Regions from separate parts of the Bacillus sp. ABA4_010 genome, predicted to be linked through region 3. Evidence: a T-box and tRNA genes for the amino acid it is inferred to sense, from the RefSeq annotation. Region 3 holds a T-box; the other regions hold tRNA genes.
The links. The T-box of region 3 lies ahead of alaS (alanine--tRNA ligase). A T-box ahead of a tRNA ligase gene usually reads a tRNA of that ligase, here a tRNA-Ala.
Positions count from the first base shown of each region.

Region 1: it encodes a tRNA-Ala, which carries the amino acid that the T-box ahead of alaS (alanine--tRNA ligase) is inferred to sense. The anticodon was not compared.
Region 2: it encodes a tRNA-Ala, which carries the amino acid that the T-box ahead of alaS (alanine--tRNA ligase) is inferred to sense. The anticodon was not compared.

Region 1 covers NZ_JBSWUN010000003.1:2,135,759-2,142,950, reverse strand. Annotated here, with positions in the region: gene ACXAEO_RS11975 (hypothetical protein) at 1-142, shown strand, start outside; gene ACXAEO_RS11970 (PAS domain S-box protein) at 338-2,554, shown strand; gene ACXAEO_RS11965 (glutamate-5-semialdehyde dehydrogenase) at 2,625-3,866, opposite strand; gene proB (glutamate 5-kinase) at 3,863-4,987, opposite strand; gene ACXAEO_RS11955 (DUF6501 family protein) at 5,388-5,588, shown strand; tRNA gene ACXAEO_RS11950 (tRNA-Arg) at 5,872-5,948, shown strand; tRNA gene ACXAEO_RS11945 (tRNA-Ala) at 5,977-6,052, shown strand; tRNA gene ACXAEO_RS11940 (tRNA-Arg) at 6,061-6,137, shown strand; tRNA gene ACXAEO_RS11935 (tRNA-Ser) at 6,154-6,246, shown strand; tRNA gene ACXAEO_RS11930 (tRNA-Tyr) at 6,273-6,357, shown strand; tRNA gene ACXAEO_RS11925 (tRNA-Cys) at 6,427-6,501, shown strand; tRNA gene ACXAEO_RS11920 (tRNA-Pro) at 6,524-6,600, shown strand; tRNA gene ACXAEO_RS11915 (tRNA-Gly) at 6,618-6,691, shown strand; tRNA gene ACXAEO_RS11910 (tRNA-Leu) at 6,819-6,901, shown strand; RNA gene rnpB (RNase P RNA component class B) at 6,938-7,192, shown strand, end outside.
Region 2 covers NZ_JBSWUN010000002.1:55,611-62,802, forward strand. Annotated here, with positions in the region: rRNA gene ACXAEO_RS01040 (23S ribosomal RNA) at 1-1,335, opposite strand, end outside; rRNA gene ACXAEO_RS01045 (16S ribosomal RNA) at 1,545-3,094, opposite strand; tRNA gene ACXAEO_RS01050 (tRNA-Ala) at 3,172-3,247, opposite strand; tRNA gene ACXAEO_RS01055 (tRNA-Pro) at 3,264-3,340, opposite strand; tRNA gene ACXAEO_RS01060 (tRNA-Arg) at 3,358-3,434, opposite strand; tRNA gene ACXAEO_RS01065 (tRNA-Leu) at 3,458-3,546, opposite strand; tRNA gene ACXAEO_RS01070 (tRNA-Gly) at 3,561-3,635, opposite strand; tRNA gene ACXAEO_RS01075 (tRNA-Leu) at 3,644-3,725, opposite strand; tRNA gene ACXAEO_RS01080 (tRNA-Lys) at 3,735-3,810, opposite strand; tRNA gene ACXAEO_RS01085 (tRNA-Thr) at 3,818-3,893, opposite strand; tRNA gene ACXAEO_RS01090 (tRNA-Val) at 3,900-3,975, opposite strand; rRNA gene rrf (5S ribosomal RNA) at 4,024-4,139, opposite strand; rRNA gene ACXAEO_RS01100 (23S ribosomal RNA) at 4,207-7,138, opposite strand.
Region 3 covers NZ_JBSWUN010000003.1:328,166-335,357, forward strand. Annotated here, with positions in the region: gene ACXAEO_RS02780 (tetratricopeptide repeat protein) at 1-103, shown strand, start outside; gene recD2 (SF1B family DNA helicase RecD2) at 162-2,507, shown strand; gene ACXAEO_RS02790 (hypothetical protein) at 2,660-2,851, shown strand; gene ACXAEO_RS02795 (YrzQ family protein) at 2,865-2,999, shown strand; gene ACXAEO_RS02800 (AI-2E family transporter) at 3,133-4,194, shown strand; T-box leader at 4,253-4,465, shown strand; gene alaS (alanine--tRNA ligase) at 4,565-7,192, shown strand, end outside.

The sequences.
Region 1 (7,192 bases), 1.8 Mb from region 3:
GAAAACATATGCGATTTTAGCGGGTGATGAGCAAGAGAGGGTGATGGAATTGAGGCGAGATAATCAAAATCATTATTTTGTATATGTACATAAACAGGAAGCCGACCATCTTTTACAATCGTATCGGCAAAAATTCAAATGAATGAAAAAGAGGTCATTTTCCGGGATGGCCTCTTTTTTATTTTCAAATTGTAGACATATAAAAGATTGAAGAGGGGAAGGTGAGAAAGTGAATATTTAAATATTTAAAATTTTATGTCAGAAAATGTGGAGGAAGTTGGATGAAAAATTGTATGATAGTAAAAAGATTAATTCCGACGTAGAGAGAGGTGTTTAGATGCCTATCAACATCGCAGAAAATTCATTGCAATATGAACTTTTATCGGTTGTTCCTTATCCAATGCTGTTAATAAGAAAAACTGGTGAAATTCTTTATATGAACGAATGTGCCAAACAATTTTATGAACCTATGCAGAAAGAAAAATCAGTAAGTCATATTTCATCTATCGTTGCTTCTGCTTTTATGCCAAGATGGGAAGAGCAAGCAAGAAAAGCGGTTCAGTTCAGCGAAACGACAGAGGTGAACCTATCATTTTTAAGTCATTCATCTAAAGTATATAAGGTAAGCATGACACCTTATCATATACATAATGAAACCATCATTGGAATGATGGTTCATCAAGAGCGAAGAAGAGTATTTGTGTTAAAGAAGAACATGGTGGTTAAGGACCGTCATGCGATGCTTCGACAAGAGTTAACGGAGCTGAAATCTGAATATGAAAACATGCTAAAGCTTCAAAAAATGGTCACAGTTAATCTAAAAAAAGAAGGCGACGACTTTATCATTAGATTCATCTCGGGTTCCCTTCTGCAAGATTTTGGGATTGACCCTAAAAAGGTGATAGGAAAAAGCTTTAGTGTTGTTTTTGCTTATTCTCCTAAAAAGGTCGCGGAGAAGAGGCGTGTTTATAACCAGGCATGGAATGGTGAAAATGTAGTGTATGAAGATCACTTGAATGGTGTTTCCTACTTGGGCAGTGTAGTTCCTATTTATAAAGAAGGGAAGGTGTTTGAATTATTGTTATCGGTTGTTGACATTACTTTATTAAAACAAAGTCAACAAAGGTTGCAAGAAAGTGAACAGAAGTACCGTTCTTTACTTCAATATCACCCTGAAAATGTCTGTTTATTTGATTTAGAGGGGAATATGGTGGAAATTAATCCTGAAGTCGAACATTTACTGCAAAAACAAAGTGGTGATTTGATTGGAACATCCTTTACCGATTACTTAGATCACAGGGATGTGGTCATGGCTTATGAAAATTTTGTAGAAACAACAAAAGGGAATCCAAGAAAATTCCAAGTGCGTGTGCCAAAAGAGGATGGGACCATTGCCTATTTAGACATTACGACTATTCCAATGTATGCAAACGGTCTTTTAAAAGGGGTTTACGGCATTGCGAGAGACATCACGAAGAAAAATGAGATGGAGCAAGAACTAATTGCCACAAAAAACTTATTGGAATCGTTCATTGAAAATACGTCTGATGCAATTATGCTGACAGATGCAAAAGGCTATATTCTCCGAGTTAATCAGGCATTTGAACAGTTGTATGGATGGACAAAAGAGGAAGTGACGGGGAAAGAAATTTTGACAGTGTTTCGTGAATTTAAAGATGAAGTTGAAATGCTTTTTCAAGGGGTTCAAAATGGAAGGATGTTCAAAAATGTAGCCACGATTCGCCACCATGTAGATGGAACACCCTTATATGTGAGCATTACCGCAAGTCCTATTAAAAATGGGAAAGGGAATATATGTGGAGTCTCTTCAATCGTGCGAGACATTACAGATCAGAAGCAAACGGAAGAATTGTTAAGAAAATCAGAAAAATTAGCTGTAATCGGACAATTAGCTGCAGGGGTAGCTCATGAAATCCGCAATCCACTTACCTCTTTAAAAGGGTTTTTACAGCTCTTTCATGAAATGAAACTAACCAATAGTGACATTTTACAAGTGATGATGGATGAGATTAATCGAATTGAACTGATTACGAATGAATTTTTATCGCTGGCAAAACCGCATGCTACGAAATTTGATTATTATTCGATTAACGAGATTATCGGGCAAGTAGTCAAACTAGGAGAGATTGAAGGCGGGGCGTTCAATGTCATAATCAAGACCCATTTTCATTCTTGTTTACCCGTCATTTTCGGGGATGCAAACAAAATAAAACAAGTACTTCTAAACATCATTAAAAATTCTATCGAGGCTGTCGGTCAAAAGGGAGTTATTACGATTTCGACCGTGTTGAAAGAGAAGGATGTCACTATTAGTATTACTGATAATGGGATAGGGATTGAAAAAAATCGTCTAAAATATGTAGGTGAACCGTTCTACAGCACGAAGGAAAAAGGAACGGGACTAGGCTTAATGATCAGTCGAAAAATTATTGAAGAACATAACGGAAAGATGACCATTACAAGTCAAACGAAGAAAGGAACGACAGTGGAAATACAGTTGCCAGGATGTTCAGTGGATAAGCTGTCAACATAGTGTTGCTCTTTTTTATATACGATAAGGCCCCGCGGTAGAACGAGAGGTTCTCTGCTGCGGGGCCTTATGTTTAAACGCGAATTTGTCCGTTTCCACGTACAATCGCTTTTGATGTCGTGATAGCGCGTAATCCCATGGGACCGCGAGCATGCAGTTTTTGCGTGCTAATGCCAATTTCCGCTCCATAGCCAAATTGTTCGCCATCTGTAAAGCGGGTAGAGGCATTGTGATAAAGAGCAGCCGCATCGACCGCTTGGAAAAAGAACTGTACGTGCTCTTCGTTTTCAGTAAGGATTGCTTCAGAGTGTTTCGTACCGTATTGGTCAATATGATCAACGGCTTCTTTCACATCTTGAACGAGCTTCACTGCTAAAATAGGCGCTAAATATTCCGTATGCCAGTCCGCTTCTGTTGCTTGATTTACAAATGAGTAAGTTTGTGCAAGTGTTTCATCTCCGCGTACTTCAACCCCTTTTTCTTGAAGTGAAGTAAGAAGAGCTTCTGTATGCGGCCAGTTTGCATGGATTAATACCGTTTCAATAGCATTGCACACAGAAGGGCGCTGTGTTTTAGCATTTAACACAATCTCGACAGCCATTTGCTGCTCGGCTGATTCATCAATGAAAATATGGCAATTTCCTACCCCTGTTTCCAAAACTGGAACAGTCGCATTTTCAATGACAGACTGAATGAGACCAGCACCTCCGCGTGGGATCAGTACATCTAAATATTCGTTAAGCTTAAACATATGCGAAGCCATTTCGCGGCTTGTGTCTTCAAGAAGCTGAACTGCATCTGAAGGGATAGCGGAAGACTCGAGCGCTTCACGCATCGTTGAAACAAGCGCTTTATTCGAATGAAGAGCAGAAGAGCTTCCTCTTAGCAAGACTGCGTTACCAGCCTTTAAGCAAAGGCTGGCAGCATCAACTGTTACGTTAGGGCGAGCCTCATATACCATACCAATTACGCCAAGAGGTACACGAATGGTTTGGATGTGAAGGCCATTCGGTCTGTCCCACTGTTCAATTGTTTCACCAATAGGGTCCTCTAATTCGATGAGTTGGTGAATACCTGCGACGATTTGTTTTATGCGTTCTTCTGTTAACAATAAACGATCTAGTAAAGCGGGAGAAAAGTTGTTTGCTTTTCCTTGTTCAATATCTTTTTGGTTTTCTTCTAAAATCCAATTGCTATTGAGAAGAAGTGCGTCCGCCATTTTAGCGAGGGCTTCATTTTTTTCTTTGGTGGACACCATTGATAATGTTTTCGATGCTTTCCTTAGTTTTTTTGCTTTTTCAATTAGTTCACTCATTTCATTGTTCTCTCCCTTCGAATAGTTACCCAATTATCCCGATGAATGACTTCTGCTCGTTGATTGATGGAATAGCTTTTTGCTTCGTCGCTTGAGCAGCCTTTAATTGTAGTTAAATCTTCTGAAGAATAATAAATTTGTCCTCTCCCGATGATTTGTCCTTTTTGATTCACCACTTCAACGACGTCCAGCGCTTTAAATGTTCCAATTACTTTTGTCACGCCTGCTGGAAGAAGGCTTTTTCCATTTTGGAGAAGGGCTTTTTCTGCTCCTTCATCTATTTCAATCATACCCGCTGTTTGGGAATGATGGGCAATCCATTGTTTTTTCATTTGCATTTGTGTTTGAAACGGCCCGCCAATATAAGTGCCGTCACCTTTGCCAGCTAAAATATCTGTTAGCTTTTCTTTTCCTGTTCCTTTTCCGACAAAGGCACTGACGCCAAGAGAAAGGGCTTTATGTGCGGCAAGTAGCTTTGATTTCATTCCGCCTGTTCCGACGGAAGACCCGCTGTCTCCGGCAAGGTGCAGGAGTTCGTCAGTAATTTCAGGAATAAACTGAAATTTTTTCGCATCTTTTGATGTGTTCGGATTTCCGTCATATAGACCGTTAACATCTGTTAAGATAATGAGCGCATTCGCGTGCAAAAAGCCGCTAACTAGCGCTGAAAGCATATCATTATCACCGAACGTCAATTCTTCAATCGATACAGAATCATTTTCGTTAATGATAGGAAGAACACCGCATTCCAACAATTCGTTCATCGCTGAGTAAAGGTTGCGGAAACGTTCTTGGCTATAAAAATCTTCTCGCGTTAACAGCATTTGAGCAGGGGCGATGTTGAATTCACGAAAAAAGGAAATATACCCTTGCATCAGAAGTCCTTGACCAACAGCGGTCTCCGCTTGTTTCCCGGCTGTTGTTTTTGGACGGGAAGGATAGCCTAAAGAGCCAAAGCCAGCAGCGACCGCACCGGAAGAAATTAAGATAACATCATGGCCTTGCTGTTTTAGATGGGCGAGAGCCTCCACGTGGTCGCGCATTTTTTCTTCACTTAACATTCCGTTATCATTCGTTAATGAACTGCTTCCAATTTTTACGACTATCCGTTGTTTTTTCATTTTTTTTCGAACCTTTCGTTATAAAATTACAAATAAAAAAGCGATGATTCTGTCCTAAAAAAGGACGGAATCATCGCTCCGCGGTACCACCTTTGTTGATGCTAAAGCATCCACCTCAATCCGTAACGTGGAAAAACGGCTTATGTTTGCATAAGCAGTTAAAGAGGGTAGGTTCAATCGTTTCCTGTGAGGAACCTTCCAGCCGATGGGTTCCACTCTCTATCACATTCCGCCTAATTTACTAGTCCCGCACTGTTTTCGTTATCATTATATTTGTTTGATATTATGCGTGGAAACAGAAAAAATGTCAAGAAAGAGTTATTCGAAAATTAAAACTGGATTTTCGGTTATTTTTCGTTAATATAAAGATATAATGTTTTGTAGAAAAGGAGTGAAGAACATGATTCATTTAACATGGAAAGATCGCGACACCGTCAAAACGGTCAAATGCGTACATACGAATGCTGAGAAGTATATGGTGAATAATGCATTAACTGCTGGGAAAACATACGAAGTCAAAAACGAAACAGAAGAGTTTTATTTCGTCGTTGACAATACAGGCCATGTAGGCGGTTATTACAAAGATTATTTTGAAGCATAATGTTTTAAAAGGTGACCCGGTGGAAGAAGCGGGTCATCTTTTTTTGAGATAAGTTCCTTTTGTTAAGTGAAAAAAGCTTCACAAAAACAGCATGATGAAGTATGCTAAAGCAGTTGCTCTTAAGCATACAAGATAGATTGATTATTTTTTTGAATAAGTGTTGACTTCTTTCGAAAGATTAGGTAATATATTTCTTGTCGCCGATGAAGAAAAGGTGATGACGAAAAAAGTATTGACTTAAACTTCGAACAGATGATATAATTTAAAAGTCGCTTTGAAACATGCGCCCGTAGCTCAATTGGATAGAGCGTCTGACTACGGATCAGAAGGTTATGGGTTCGACTCCTGTCGGGCGCGCCATAAACAAAGTGAAATAATAAAAAAACATGGGGCCTTAGCTCAGCTGGGAGAGCGCCTGCCTTGCACGCAGGAGGTCAGCGGTTCGATCCCGCTAGGCTCCACCATAAAATATGCGCCTGTAGCTCAATTGGATAGAGCGTCTGACTACGGATCAGAAGGTTATGGGTTCGACTCCTGTCAGGCGCGCCATATTTATTAATGTAGTGGAGGAATACCCAAGTCCGGCTGAAGGGATCGGTCTTGAAAACCGACAGGGGTGTAACAGTCCGCGGGGGTTCGAATCCCTCTTCCTCCGCCACTATTTTAAATTATACATCTTCATATGGAGGGGTAGCGAAGTGGCTAAACGCGGCGGACTGTAAATCCGCTCCCTCAGGGTTCGGCGGTTCGAATCCGTCCCCCTCCACCATTTTTATTTTTTGTACAACTTCGTAGAACTTGATTTCTGAGAATGAGTATGATATGATATTTTTATAAAGGCGGCATAGCCAAGTGGTAAGGCAAAGGTCTGCAAAACCTTCATTCACCGGTTCAAATCCGGTTGCCGCCTCCAAAGTTTTTGTGATTCGTAAAGACGGGGAGTAGCTCAGCTTGGTAGAGCACTTGGTTTGGGACCAAGGGGTCGCAGGTTCGAATCCTGTCTTCCCGACCAGAAGAGGATTTCTGTATGCGGGTGTAGTTTAATGGTAAAACCTCAGCCTTCCAAGCTGATGTCGTGGGTTCGATTCCCATCACCCGCTCCATTTATTATATGCGATAAGTTAGTGTATGCTGAAATGGATGGAAAAATTTATTTTTTTTTTGCAATATAACTTCGCAGAACTTAATTTCAAAGAAGTTAAGGGGTATGATTAGCTATGTTAGTAATATGCAGTCGTGGCGGAATGGCAGACGCGCTAGGTTGAGGGCCTAGTGGGAGCAATCCCGTGGAGGTTCAAGTCCTCTCGGCTGCACTTAAAGAAAATCGCCCTTGTTATAACTTTATACAAAACCAGAGAGAATCGCGCAGATTTCGATCTGTGAGGAAAGTCCGTGCTCGCACAGACTGAGATGTCTGTAGTGTTCGTGCCTGGCGAAACGATAAGTCAGGGCAGCTTGAGTTGAATCTTGAGCTGACGGCAGGGAAAACACCTAAGTCCGTTGGATATGGTGTGAATACCTTGAAAGTGCCACAGTGACGGAGCTTTAAGGGAAACCTTGAAGGTGGAACGAGGTAAACCCCACGAGCGAGAAACCCAAATAAA
Region 2 (7,192 bases), on a different contig from region 3:
ATGGGATTCTCACCCATCTTTCGCTACTCATACCGGCATTCTCACTTCTAAGCGCTCCACCAGTCCTTCCGGTCTGACTTCACCGCCCTTAGAACGCTCTCCTACCACGGACATCGTAGATGTCCATCCACAGCTTCGGTGATACGTTTAGCCCCGGTACATTTTCGGCGCAGAGTCACTCGACCAGTGAGCTATTACGCACTCTTTAAATGGTGGCTGCTTCTAAGCCAACATCCTGGTTGTCTAAGCAACTCCACATCCTTTTCCACTTAACGTATACTTTGGGACCTTAGCTGGTGGTCTGGGCTGTTTCCCTCTTGACTACGGATCTTATCACTCGCAGTCTGACTCCCAAGAATAAGTCTTCGGCATTCGGAGTTTGACTGAATTCGGTAACCCGTTGGGGGCCCCTAGTCCAATCAGTGCTCTACCTCCGAGACTCTTATCTTGAGGCTAGCCCTAAAGCTATTTCGGAGAGAACCAGCTATCTCCAGGTTCGATTGGAATTTCTCCGCTACCCACACCTCATCCCCGCACTTTTCAACGTGCGTGGGTTCGGGCCTCCATTCAGTGTTACCTGAACTTCACCCTGGACATGGGTAGATCACCTGGTTTCGGGTCTACGACCACATACTCATTCGCCCTATTCAGACTCGCTTTCGCTGCGGCTCCGTCTCTTCAACTTAACCTTGCATGGGATCGTAACTCGCCGGTTCATTCTACAAAAGGCACGCCATCACCCGTTAACGGGCTCTGACTACTTGTAGGCACACGGTTTCAGGATCTCTTTCACTCCCCTTCCGGGGTGCTTTTCACCTTTCCCTCACGGTACTGGTTCACTATCGGTCACTAGGGAGTATTTAGCCTTGGGAGATGGTCCTCCCAGCTTCCGACGGGATTTCTCGTGTCCCGCCGTACTCAGGATCCACTCAAGAGGGAACGAAGTTTCAACTACAGGGTTGTTACCTTCTTCGACGGGCCTTTCCAGGCCTCTTCATCTACTTCGTTCCTTTGTAACTCCGTATAGAGTGTCCTACAACCCCAAGAGGCAAGCCTCTTGGTTTGGGCTAATTCCGTTTCGCTCGCCGCTACTCAGGAAATCGCAATTGCTTTCTCTTCCTCCGGGTACTTAGATGTTTCAGTTCCCCGGGTCTGCCTTCCATACCCTATGTATTCAGGTAAAGATACTGTTCCATTACGAACAGTGGGTTTCCCCATTCGGAAATCTCCGGATCAAAGCTCACTTACAGCTCCCCGAAGCATATCGGTGTTAGTCCCGTCCTTCATCGGCTCCTAGTGCCAAGGCATCCACCGTGCGCCCTTTCTAACTTAACCATTCGCCTTACGGCTACATGTTTCTTACATTAGAAAAGCTTTCACTTTCCTCAGCTATTACTGTTATCTAGTTTTCAAAGAACAACCATGCACCACTTGGTGCATTTGATATTGAAGGATGAACCTTCAAAACTGAACAAAACGTTTTCGTCAACGATTCTTACTGTCTAGCTACGGCATACGCCTTCGCTTTTCTTAGTAATCCTTAGAAAGGAGGTGATCCAGCCGCACCTTCCGATACGGCTACCTTGTTACGACTTCACCCCAATCATCTACCCCACCTTAGGCGGCTGGCTCCTTACGGTTACCTCACCGACTTCGGGTGTTGCAAACTCTCGTGGTGTGACGGGCGGTGTGTACAAGGCCCGGGAACGTATTCACCGCGGCATGCTGATCCGCGATTACTAGCGATTCCGGCTTCATGCAGGCGAGTTGCAGCCTGCAATCCGAACTGAGAACGGTTTTATGAGATTAGCTCCACCTCGCGGTCTCGCGACTCTTTGTACCGTCCATTGTAGCACGTGTGTAGCCCAGGTCATAAGGGGCATGATGATTTGACGTCATCCCCACCTTCCTCCGGTTTGTCACCGGCAGTCACCTTAGAGTGCCCAACTGAATGCTGGCAACTAAGATCAAGGGTTGCGCTCGTTGCGGGACTTAACCCAACATCTCACGACACGAGCTGACGACAACCATGCACCACCTGTCACTCTGTCCCCCGAAGGGGAACGCTCTATCTCTAGAGTTGTCAGAGGATGTCAAGACCTGGTAAGGTTCTTCGCGTTGCTTCGAATTAAACCACATGCTCCACCGCTTGTGCGGGCCCCCGTCAATTCCTTTGAGTTTCAGCCTTGCGGCCGTACTCCCCAGGCGGAGTGCTTAATGCGTTAGCTGCAGCACTAAGGGGCGGAAACCCCCTAACACTTAGCACTCATCGTTTACGGCGTGGACTACCAGGGTATCTAATCCTGTTTGCTCCCCACGCTTTCGCGCCTCAGCGTCAGTTACAGACCAGAAAGCCGCCTTCGCCACTGGTGTTCCTCCACATCTCTACGCATTTCACCGCTACACGTGGAATTCCGCTTTCCTCTTCTGCACTCAAGTTCCCCAGTTTCCAATGACCCTCCACGGTTGAGCCGTGGGCTTTCACATCAGACTTAAGGAACCGCCTGCGCGCGCTTTACGCCCAATAATTCCGGACAACGCTTGCCACCTACGTATTACCGCGGCTGCTGGCACGTAGTTAGCCGTGGCTTTCTGGTTAGGTACCGTCAAGGTACCAGCAGTTACTCTGGTACTTGTTCTTCCCTAACAACAGAGCTTTACGACCCGAAGGCCTTCATCGCTCACGCGGCGTTGCTCCGTCAGACTTTCGTCCATTGCGGAAGATTCCCTACTGCTGCCTCCCGTAGGAGTCTGGGCCGTGTCTCAGTCCCAGTGTGGCCGATCACCCTCTCAGGTCGGCTACGCATCGTCGCCTTGGTGAGCCGTTACCTCACCAACTAGCTAATGCGCCGCGGGCCCATCTGTAAGTGATAGCCGAAACCATCTTTCAACCAAGGACCATGTGGTCCTCGGTGTTATCCGGTATTAGCTCCGGTTTCCCGAAGTTATCCCAGTCTTACAGGCAGGTTGCCCACGTGTTACTCACCCGTCCGCCGCTGACTTCAGGGAGCAAGCTCCCATCTGTCCGCTCGACTTGCATGTATTAGGCACGCCGCCAGCGTTCGTCCTGAGCCAGGATCAAACTCTCCGAAGAAATGTTTGACTTGCTCATAAAATAAAAATTAAACGTTGACGTTTTGTTGTTTTGTTCAGTTTTCAAAGTTCATTATATGGTGGAGCCTAGCGGGATCGAACCGCTGACCTCCTGCGTGCAAGGCAGGCGCTCTCCCAGCTGAGCTAAGGCCCCATTTTTAAAGATTACATGGTCGGGAAGACAGGATTCGAACCTGCGACCCCTTGGTCCCAAACCAAGTGCTCTACCAAGCTGAGCTACTCCCCGTTATCTTTATTATAATATGGCGCGCCCGACAGGAGTCGAACCCATAACCTTCTGATCCGTAGTCAGACGCTCTATCCAATTGAGCTACGGGCGCATATTTATCATGTATTGTTATAGTGGTGCCGAGGACCGGAATCGAACCGGTACGGTAGTCACCTACCGCAGGATTTTAAGTCCTGTGCGTCTGCCAGTTCCGCCACCCCGGCACTATAATATTGTATGGAGCGGAAGACGGGATTCGAACCCGCGACCCCCACCTTGGCAAGGTGGTGTTCTACCACTGAACTACTTCCGCGTAGAAAGTGCGGGTGGAGGGACTTGAACCCCCACGCCTTGCGGCGCCAGATCCTAAGTCTGGTGCGTCTGCCAATTCCGCCACACCCGCATATTGAAATGGTGAGCCATGAAGGACTCGAACCTTCGACCCTCTGATTAAAAGTCAGATGCTCTACCGACTGAGCTAATGGCTCGGATAAATGGTGCCGGCGAGAGGACTTGAACCCCCAACCTACTGATTACAAGTCAGTTGCTCTACCAATTGAGCTACACCGGCTAAGAATGGTGGAGGATGACGGGATCGAACCGCCGACCCCCTGCTTGTAAGGCAGGTGCTCTCCCAGCTGAGCTAATCCTCCGATATTTTATCAATATTTATTTTATAAATAATTTATTTTATAAATACTGTCTGGCAATGTCCTACTCTCACAGGGGGAGACCCCCAACTACCATCGGCGCTGAAGAGCTTAACTTCCGTGTTCGGCATGGGAACGGGTGTGACCTCTTCGCCATCATCACCAGACAATATGAAGGTTATTCCTTCAAAACTAGATAACTGCAGCTGAGAAAAGCACGTTGTGCTTTAAAATTTGGTTAAGTCCTCGATCGATTAGTATCAGTCAGCTCCACACGTCGCCGTGCTTCCACCTCTGACCTATCAACCTGATCATCTTTCAGGGATCTTACTAGCTTGACGCTATGGGAAATCTCATCTTGAGGGGGGCTTCATGCTTAGATGCTTTCAGCACTTATCCCGTCCGCACATAGCTACCCAGCGATGCCTTTGGCAAGACAACTGGTACACCAGCGGTGCGTCCATCCCGGTCCTCTCGTACTAAGGACAGCTCCTCTCAAATTTCCTGCGCCCGCGACGGATAGGGACCGAACTGTCTCACGACGTTCTGAACCCAGCTCGCGTACCGCTTTAATGGGCGAACAGCCCAACCCTTGGGACCGACTACAGCCCCAGGATGCGATGAGCCGACATCGAGGTGCCAAACCTCCCCGTCGATGTGGACTCTTGGGGGAGATAAGCCTGTTATCCCCGGGGTAGCTTTTATCCGTTGAGCGATGGCCCTTCCATGCGGAACCACCGGATCACTAAGCCCGACTTTCGTCCCTGCTCGACTTGTAGGTCTCGCAGTCAAGCTCCCTTGTGCCTTTACACTCTACGAATGATTTCCAACCATTCTGAGGGAACCTTTGGGCGCCTCCGTTACATTTTAGGAGGCGACCGCCCCAGTCAAACTGCCCACCTGACACTGTCTCCCACCCCGATGAGGGGTGCGGGTTAGAATTTCAATACAGCCAGGGTAGTATCCCACCGATGCCTCCACCGAAGCTGGCGCTCCGGCTTCCAAGGCTCCTACCTATCCTGTACAAGCTGTACCAAAATGCAATATCAGGCTACAGTAAAGCTCCACGGGGTCTTTCCGTCCTGTCGCGGGTAACCTGCATCTTCACAGGTACTATAATTTCACCGAGTCTCTCGTTGAGACAGTGCCCAGATCGTTACACCTTTCGTGCGGGTCGGAACTTACCCGACAAGGAATTTCGCTACCTTAGGACCGTTATAGTTACGGCCGCCGTTTACTGGGGCTTCGGTTCAAAGCTTCGCTTGCGCTAACCTCTCCCCTTAACCTTCCAGCACCGGGCAGGTGTCAGCCCCTATACTTCGCCTTACGGCTTCGCAGAGACCTGTGTTTTTGCTAAACAGTCGCCTGGGCCTATTCACTGCGGCTCTCTCGGGCTTGCACCCTATCAGAGCACCCCTTCTCCCGAAGTTACGGGGTCATTTTGCCGAGTTCCTTAACGAGAGTTCTCTCGAACACCTTAGGATTCTCTCCTCGCCTACCTGTGTCGGTTTGCGGTACGGGTACCTCCCACCTCGCTAGAGGCTTTTCTTGGCAGCGTGAAATCAGGAACTTCGGTACTTTATTTCCCTCGCCATCACAGCTCAACCTTACGAGAAGCGGATTTGCCTACTTCTCAGCCTTACTGCTTGGACGCGCATATCCAACAGCGCGCTTACCCTATCCTTCTGCGTCCCCCCATTGCTCAAACGGTGGGGAGGTAGTACAGGAATATCAACCTGTTATCCATCGCCTACGCCTTTCGGCCTCGGCTTAGGTCCCGACTAACCCTGAGCGGACGAGCCTTCCTCAGGAAACCTTAGGCATACGGTGGATGGGATTCTCACCCATCTTTCGCTACTCATACCGGCATTCTCACTTCTAAGCGCTCCACCAGTCCTTCCGGTCTGACTTCACCGCCCTTAGAACGCTCTCCTACCACGGACATCGTAGATGTCCATCCACAGCTTCGGTGATACGTTTAGCCCCGGTACATTTTCGGCGCAGAGTCACTCGACCAGTGAGCTATTACGCACTCTTTAAATGGTGGCTGCTTCTAAGCCAACATCCTGGTTGTCTAAGCAACTCCACATCCTTTTCCACTTAACGTATACTTTGGGACCTTAGCTGGTGGTCTGGGCTGTTTCCCTCTTGACTACGGATCTTATCACTCGCAGTCTGACTCCCAAGAATAAGTCTTCGGCATTCGGAGTTTGACTGAATTCGGTAACCCGTTGGGGGCCCCTAGTCCAATCAGTGCTCTACCTCCGAGACTCTTATCTTGAGGCTAGCCCTAAAGCTATTTCGGAGAGAACCAGCTATCTCCAGGTTCGATTGGAATTTCTCCGCTACCCACACCTCATCCCCGCACTTTTCAACGTGCGTGGGTTCGGGCCTCCATTCAGTGTTACCTGAACTTCACCCTGGACATGGGTAGATCACCTGGTTTCGGGTCTACGACCACATACTCATTCGCCCTATTCAGACTCGCTTTCGCTGCGGCTCCGTCTCTTCAACTTAACCTTGCATGGGATCGTAACTCGCCGGTTCATTCTACAAAAGGCACGCCATCACCCGTTAACGGGCTCTGACTACTTGTAGGCACACGGTTTCAGGATCTCTTTCACTCCCCTTCCGGGGTGCTTTTCACCTTTCCCTCACGGTACTGGTTCACTATCGGTCACTAGGGAGTATTTAGCCTTGGGAGATGGTCCTCCCAGCTTCCGACGGGATTTCTCGTGTCCCGCCGTACTCAGGATCCACTCAAGAGGGAACGAAGTTTCAACTACAGGGTTGTTACCTTCTTCGACGGGCCTTTCCAGGCCTCTTCATCTACTTCGTTCCTTTGTAACTCCGTATAGAGTGTCCTACAACCCCAAGAGGCAAGCCTCTTGGTTTGGGCTAATTCCGTTTCGCTCGCCGCTACTCAGGAAATCGCAATTGCTTTCTCTTCCTCCGGGTACTTAGATGTTTCAGTTCCCCGGGTCTGCCTTCCATACCCTATGTATTCAGGTAAAGATACTGTTCCATTACGAACAGTGGGTTTCCCCATTCGGAAATCTCCGGATCAAAGCTCACTTACAGCTCCCCGAAGCATATCGGTGTTAGTCCCGTCCTTCATCGGCTCCTAGTGCCAAGGCATTCACCGTGCGCCCTTTCTAACTTAACCATTCGCCTTACGGCTACATGTTTCTTACATTAGAAAAGCTTTCACTTTCCTCAG
Region 3 (7,192 bases):
AGATCAACCAAAGGCCATTGAAATGTTCCAAAAAGCTGTTGAAATCCAACCAGATCATCTTTTAGCAGGGAATGGTTTGCGTCTATTGACAGAGGAGCAGTGAGTTCGGATCTTCTTTTTGGCCGTTAACAGAATGAGGATGGACGGAAAGGAGGGGGAACATGGACGATACAACACGGCCGTCTGGGCAAGGTGATTTGTCATACATAAAAGGAACGTTGATTGTAACGGTTTTTCATAATGAGGACAATTTGTACAATGTGTCACGCATTCGCATTCAAGAAACAGATGTGGAGACAGAGGAAAAAGAAATGGCTGTGACTGGTTATTTTCCTCGTCTTCATGAAGGTGAAGCGTACACTTTTTACGGAGCATTAAAAGAACATCAGCGTTTCGGCTGGCAATTTCATGTCGAGCGCTTTAAAAAAGAGCTTCCGCAATCAAGACAAGGAGTCATTCAATATTTATCGAGCGATTTGTTTCATGGAATAGGAAAGAAAACGGCCGAAAAAATTGTCGATGTTCTTGGAGAGACAGCCATATATAAAATGTTGCACGATCCTTCTGTGCTAAAGCAAGTCCCAAAGCTGTCAGAAGAAAAAGCTCAGTCGCTTGTCCAACAGCTGAGGGAACATGAAGGACTGGAAGAGGTAATGGTGCGGTTGTCCGATTATGGATTCGGACCACAGTTGTCAATGAAGATTTTTCAGGCTTACAAAAATGAAGCGCTCGCTGTCATTCGGGAAAATCCTTATCAGCTCGTTGAAGATGTTCAAGGCATCGGTTTTAATCGGGCAGATGAGCTTGGGAAGCATCTCGGAATGGCCAACAATCATCCTGACCGCATGAGAGCGGGTATTTTATATGTGCTTGAACAAGAGTGTGTCCAACTTGGTCATATTTATTTGACGCTTGATCAATTATTGGAGCAGACCGCTGCTTTATTAGGTCACAGCCGACACGAACCGGTCTCGGATATCGACATTATGAGAGAGCTTGAGCAGTTAAAAGTAGATAAAAAAGTGAAGATTATGGAAGATAAAGTATACATTCCGCCGCTATACTACGCGGAAAAAGGAGTCGTCAAGGCCGTTAACAAAGTTCTTTCTCAAGCTGAATATGAAAGTCAGTTTCCTGAATCGGAATTTTTGCTGGCGCTCGGTCAGTTGGAAGAACGACTTGGCGTACAATACGCACCTTCTCAAAAAGAAGCCATTCAAACTGCGTTGCTTTCACCGATGATGCTGCTGACAGGAGGACCGGGAACGGGAAAAACAACGGTCATTAAAGGAATTGTTGAATTATATGCGGATTTGCATGGCTGCTCTTTAGATCCGAAAGATTATAAAAAGGATAATCCGTTTCCGGTCTTGCTTGTGGCACCGACTGGACGGGCAGCGAAACGAATGAGTGAGGCGACGGGACTTCCTGCTGTGACCATTCACCGGTTGTTGAAATGGAACGGTCAGGAAGGCTTTGAACATGGAGAGGACAATCCAATTGAAGGAAAACTTCTCATTGTCGATGAGGTGTCGATGGTTGATATTTGGCTAGCTCATCAGTTATTTAAATCATTACCTGACCATGTGCAAGTCATTCTCGTAGGAGATGAAGACCAGCTTCCGTCGGTCGGACCTGGACAAGTGTTGAAGGATTTACTTCGTTCCAACGCAGTGCCGACTGTTCGGTTAACGGATGTATATCGTCAAGCTGGCGGTTCCTCCATTATTGAGCTGGCGCATTCCATTAAAAATGGACAATTGCCTGCCGATCTCGGAGTGGCCAAGCCCGATCGTTCCTTTATAAAATGTCAATCTCATCAAATTACGGATGTAGTGCAGAAAGTTTGTGCCAGTGCATTAAAAAAAGGATACAGTGTGAAAGATATTCAAGTGCTCGCTCCGATGTATAAAGGCAATGCCGGAATTGATCGTCTGAATGTAGTGTTACAGGAACTGTTTAATCCAGAAAATGGACAGAGGCGGGAATTGAAATATGGAGACGTGACATACCGCGTCGGGGATAAGGTGCTGCAACTAGTCAATCAGCCTGAAAGCCATGTTTTTAATGGTGACATGGGGGAGATTGTATCGATTTTCTACGCGAAAGAAAACACGGAGAAGCAAGATATGCTCGTCATTTCCTTTGATGGAAATGAAGTCACATATACGAAGCAAGATTTTGGCCAAATCACCCACGCATATTGCTGTTCCATTCATAAGTCTCAAGGAAGCGAATTTCCGATTGTCATCTTGCCAGTGGTGAAAAGTTATTACCGGATGCTGCGTCGGAACTTAATTTATACGGCAGTGACACGAAGTAAGCAGTTCCTTATTTTATGCGGTGAAGAGGAAGCGTTGCAGCTAAGTGTGAAGCGAGATGATGATGCATTGCGTCAAACAACGTTGATGGAGATGCTAGCAGAGGAAGATATAGAAGATGAAGTGCCCTTTATGAAGGATGCGAATATTGGAATGGAAAACGTTACGCCGTATGACTTCTTATAAGGAATGGAACGCTAAGTGTAGTCGTACATGAAAATGTGCGAGCTCGTTCATCTTCGTGTCCATGCTGGATAAATTTCGCTTGATGTGTATATTAATGGGAAAAAGGACAACACTGAGTAAAAAGAAACGAAACGAAGAGGTGTTTGTCCTTGTTGTTAAAATGCCCAAACTGCAAAAGCATTGATGTCGGCAAAATTGGTGTTAATCAGTATTATTGCTGGAACTGTTTTATTGAGCTGACTCTTTCTAAAGGGGTTATTCATACACATCAAGTAGAAGAAGACGGTACATTAAGTTCATTGGACGACTTGTTTTCAGATGATGAGCGCACCATCAATCTCTAACGGGGGGATCACCATGAACAGACTAATTTCATCAATGGTTGCATTTGGAGTCGGTGCATACGCGTATAAAATGGCAGATGATCGAAAAATGCTAACAAGACGCAATATGAATAAAATGCGCAAACGTGTGATGAAAAGTTTTTCATAAAAGAAAAGAGGGCGCGAAGCCCTCTTTTCTTTTTGAACGATTAGAGAAGAAACTGTCATGGTAGAAATAAGACGATTTCTCGTATAGATTAGTGGAAAGATGCCTAACACTAACCGATAGGAGGCGTTTTTGGATGAAACAAGTGTCAGTAATATGGTTTTATCGGTTAGGAATCATCTTGCTTTCTTTTTTATGTGTGTATGTCTTTTTTAAAATTCAGTTTCTCTGGATACCTGTTGTCAAAGTCGTCTTTACAGCGTTAATCCCTTTTATCATCGCTGGATTTATTACGTACTTGCTGCATCCTATTATTGAAAAATTGCATAAAAGTGGTGTGCCGAGACCTTTGGCTATTTTTATTATATATTTGTTCTTTTTCGGTGGAGTCGGGTACGGGCTGTATAAAGGCATTCCGCTTTTTATTCATCAGCTTAAAGATTTCAACGAGCATTTGCCTCAATTTACGGAAATGTACCGAGGGTGGATTGCTGAAGTTCATGAACAAACCTCCTCACTTCCTAACGGGTTTCATGAGCGAATAGAGTCTAGCATTAACAAGTTGGAAATTACTTTAGGAGCATGGTTAACAAGTATTATGACCGGCTTTAAAGGAATGTTAAATTACATCATTTTACTTGTGACGATTCCATTTATCGTGTTTTATATGCTGAAAGACTTTCCGCTGATTGAGAAGGCAGCGGGGTGGATTACGCCTCAAAAGTGGCATCAGTCAGGTCAACGTTTCTTGCGAGATGTGGATGAATCTCTCGGCAATTACATTCGTGGCCAGTTATTAGTTTGTTTAATTATTGGAGCGCTTGCGGCAGTGGCACTTTGGCTTGTTCATGTTCCGTATCCTTTGTTGCTTGGCATCATTATCGGGTTAACCAATGTCATTCCGTATTTTGGTCCTATTATCGGTGCGGCTCCAGCTGCAATTATTGCCGCTGCTACTTCTGCGAAACTTGTCCTCATCGTGCTGGCTATTGTATTTGCTCTGCAATTTTTAGAAGGAAATGTGTTATCGCCTTTGATTGTCGGGAAAACACTCCATATCCATCCGCTGTTTATTATGCTCGCTCTTTTAATTGGAGGCGAGGTGGGAGGAGTGATTGGGCTGATTTTGGCTGTCCCTGTTTTGGCCGTTCTAAAAGTGACTATTCTTCATCTGCGTCTGCGGTTTTCGGAACGTTGACAAAGGGGACTGAATTTGTCATAATAGCGCCATAAGTATTCGAAAAGCCTTACATATTTTAAAAACAAAGAAGGATCGAGTATGTCGAAGCCCGTCTACAAGAGAGGAATGTCCTTGGCTGAAAGACAGTCCAGATGAAGAGCGACAGAAGGCTAATCCCGAGTGCAGGAAAAACCTGCCGTACAAGCAACGTTAAAGCTGTTAAGGTGATGGGTGTGTTTATTATGCCCATAATCAGGGTGGTACCGCGAGCGAAACTCTCGTCCCTGTCAGGGATGAGGGTTTTTTTGTTTGCCGTTTACCCCGTTTTGACGTTGTTATAAGTACAGCAGCGAAGATAAATGATAATAAACCAAGGAGGTTATTTGACATGAAAAAGCTTACTTCAGCGCAAGTGCGTCAAATGTATTTAGACTTCTTCCAGGAAAAGGGCCATGCAGTAGAGCCGAGTGCTCCGCTAGTGCCGATTGACGATGCATCGTTGTTATGGATTAACAGTGGTGTAGCAACGCTAAAGAAATATTTTGATGGACGTGTTATTCCAGACAATCCAAGAATTTGTAATGCACAAAAATCCATTCGTACAAATGACATTGAAAATGTTGGGAAAACAGCCCGCCATCATACATTTTTTGAAATGCTAGGCAACTTCTCTATTGGCGATTACTTTAAAGAAGAAGCTATTGAATGGGCATGGGAGTTTTTAACGAGTGAGAAGTGGATTGGGTTTGATCCTGAGCGCCTTTCTATTACTGTGCATCCAGAAGATACGGAAGCTTATGATATTTGGACGAAGAAAGTGGGAGTTCCGGCTGAGCGTATGATTCGTTTAGAAGGCAACTTCTGGGATATTGGAGAGGGCCCAAGCGGACCGAATACGGAAATTTTCTATGACCGCGGTGAAGCTTATGGAAACGACCCGAGCGACCCTGAATTGTATCCAGGCGGGGAAAATGAGCGCTATTTAGAAGTGTGGAATCTTGTGTTCTCGCAGTTCAACCATAATCCAGATGGTACCTATACGCCGCTTCCAAAGAAAAACATCGATACAGGAATGGGCTTAGAGCGCATGTGCTCAGTTATTCAAGATGTACCGACAAACTTTGATACAGATTTGTTCATGCCAATTATTGAAGCGACAGAAGCGATTGCTGGTGAAAAATATCGGGTAGAGAAAGAAAAGGACGAAGCGTTTAAAGTGATTGCTGACCACATCCGTACGGTAACATTTGCGGTTGGCGATGGAGCACTTCCTTCAAACGAAGGGCGAGGTTATGTTCTTCGCCGTTTACTGCGCCGTGCTGTTCGTTATGCAAAGAAATTGAACATTAACCGTCCATTTATGTATGAGCTTGTGCCAGTGGTGGGCGAAATCATGGTGGATTACTATCCGGAAGTAAAAGAAAAAACAGACTTCATCCAAAAAGTTATCAAAAATGAAGAAGAACGTTTCCATGAAACTCTTCATGAAGGACTCGCTATTTTATCGAGCGTCATCAAGAAGGAAAAAGAAAAGGGAAGCGACATCATTTCTGGAGAAGCTGTTTTCCGTTTATATGACACATACGGATTCCCAGTGGAATTGACAGAAGAATATGCTGAAGAAGAAGCGATGAAAGTCGATCACGAAGGATTCGAACATGAAATGAACGCTCAGCGTGAACGGGCTCGTGCCGCTCGTCAAGATGTAGATTCCATGCAGGTTCAAGGCGGTGTGCTAGGAGAAATTAAAGCAGAGAGCACATTCGTTGGATACGATAAATCAAAAGTGGAAACATTTGTAGACGTTATTGTTCAAGATGGACAGCTTGTAGACAAAGTTCAAACAGGAGAGGAAGCACAAATTATTTTGCGCGAAACACCTTTCTATGCAGAGAGCGGCGGTCAAACTGCTGACCGAGGCGAGATTATAAATGGCACAACAAAAGTAATTGTAAAAGATGTACAAAAAGCACCGAACGGCCAAAACTTGCACCACGTTCAAGTAGTGGAAGGTGTATTAATAACAGGTGAAACGTACACAGCGGCCATTCACGAAGAAAAACGCGGTCATATTATTAAAAACCATACAGCGACACACTTATTGCATCAAGCATTAAAAGATGTCCTTGGTACACATGTTAACCAAGCAGGTTCTCTTGTGAACGCTGAGCGCTTACGTTTTGACTTCTCACATTTTGGTCAAGTTACACAAGAAGAATTAGAGCAAATTGAGCAAATTGTAAACGAGAAAATTTGGAAAAGCATCCCGGTTGTGATTGAAAATAAAGCCATTGATGAAGCGAAAGCGATGGGAGCAATGGCGTTATTTGGTGAAAAATACGGCGATATCGTTCGCGTTGTTCAAGTAGGAGATTACAGCTTAGAGCTATGCGGAGGATGCCACGTTCCAAATACATCTGTTATTGGATTATTTAAAATTGTATCTGAATCCGGGATCGGTGCAGGAACTCGTCGTATTGAAGCAGTCACAGGCGAGCATGCTTATAAATTGATGAATGATCAAGTCACACTATTGAAAGAAGCGGCAGCGAAAGTGAAAGCCAACCCTCGTGATTTAGTGACGCGTCTTGAAGGGCTGTTAGAAGAGATTCGCGGTTTACAGCGTGACAATGAATCACTTGCGGCAAAATTGGGTAATATTGAAGCTGGAAGCCTTGTTGATAAAGTACAGCAAGTAGATGGAGTTCCTGTACTTGCAAGCAAAGTGAATGCAACAGATATGAACAATTTACGTGGAATGGTAGATGATTTAAAACAAAAATTAGGCTCTGCTGTTATCGTATTAGCATCTGCTAATGACGATAAAGTCAACATTGTAGCGGGTGTTACAAAAGATTTAATGGATAAAGGCTACCATGCTGGAAAACTTGTAAAAGAAGTTGCAACACGCTGCGGCGGAGGCGGCGGCGGACGTCCGGATATGGCTCAGGCCGGCGGAAAAGATGCCAGCAAAATTGAAGAAGCGTTAAGCTTCGTTGAACAATGGGTGAAATCC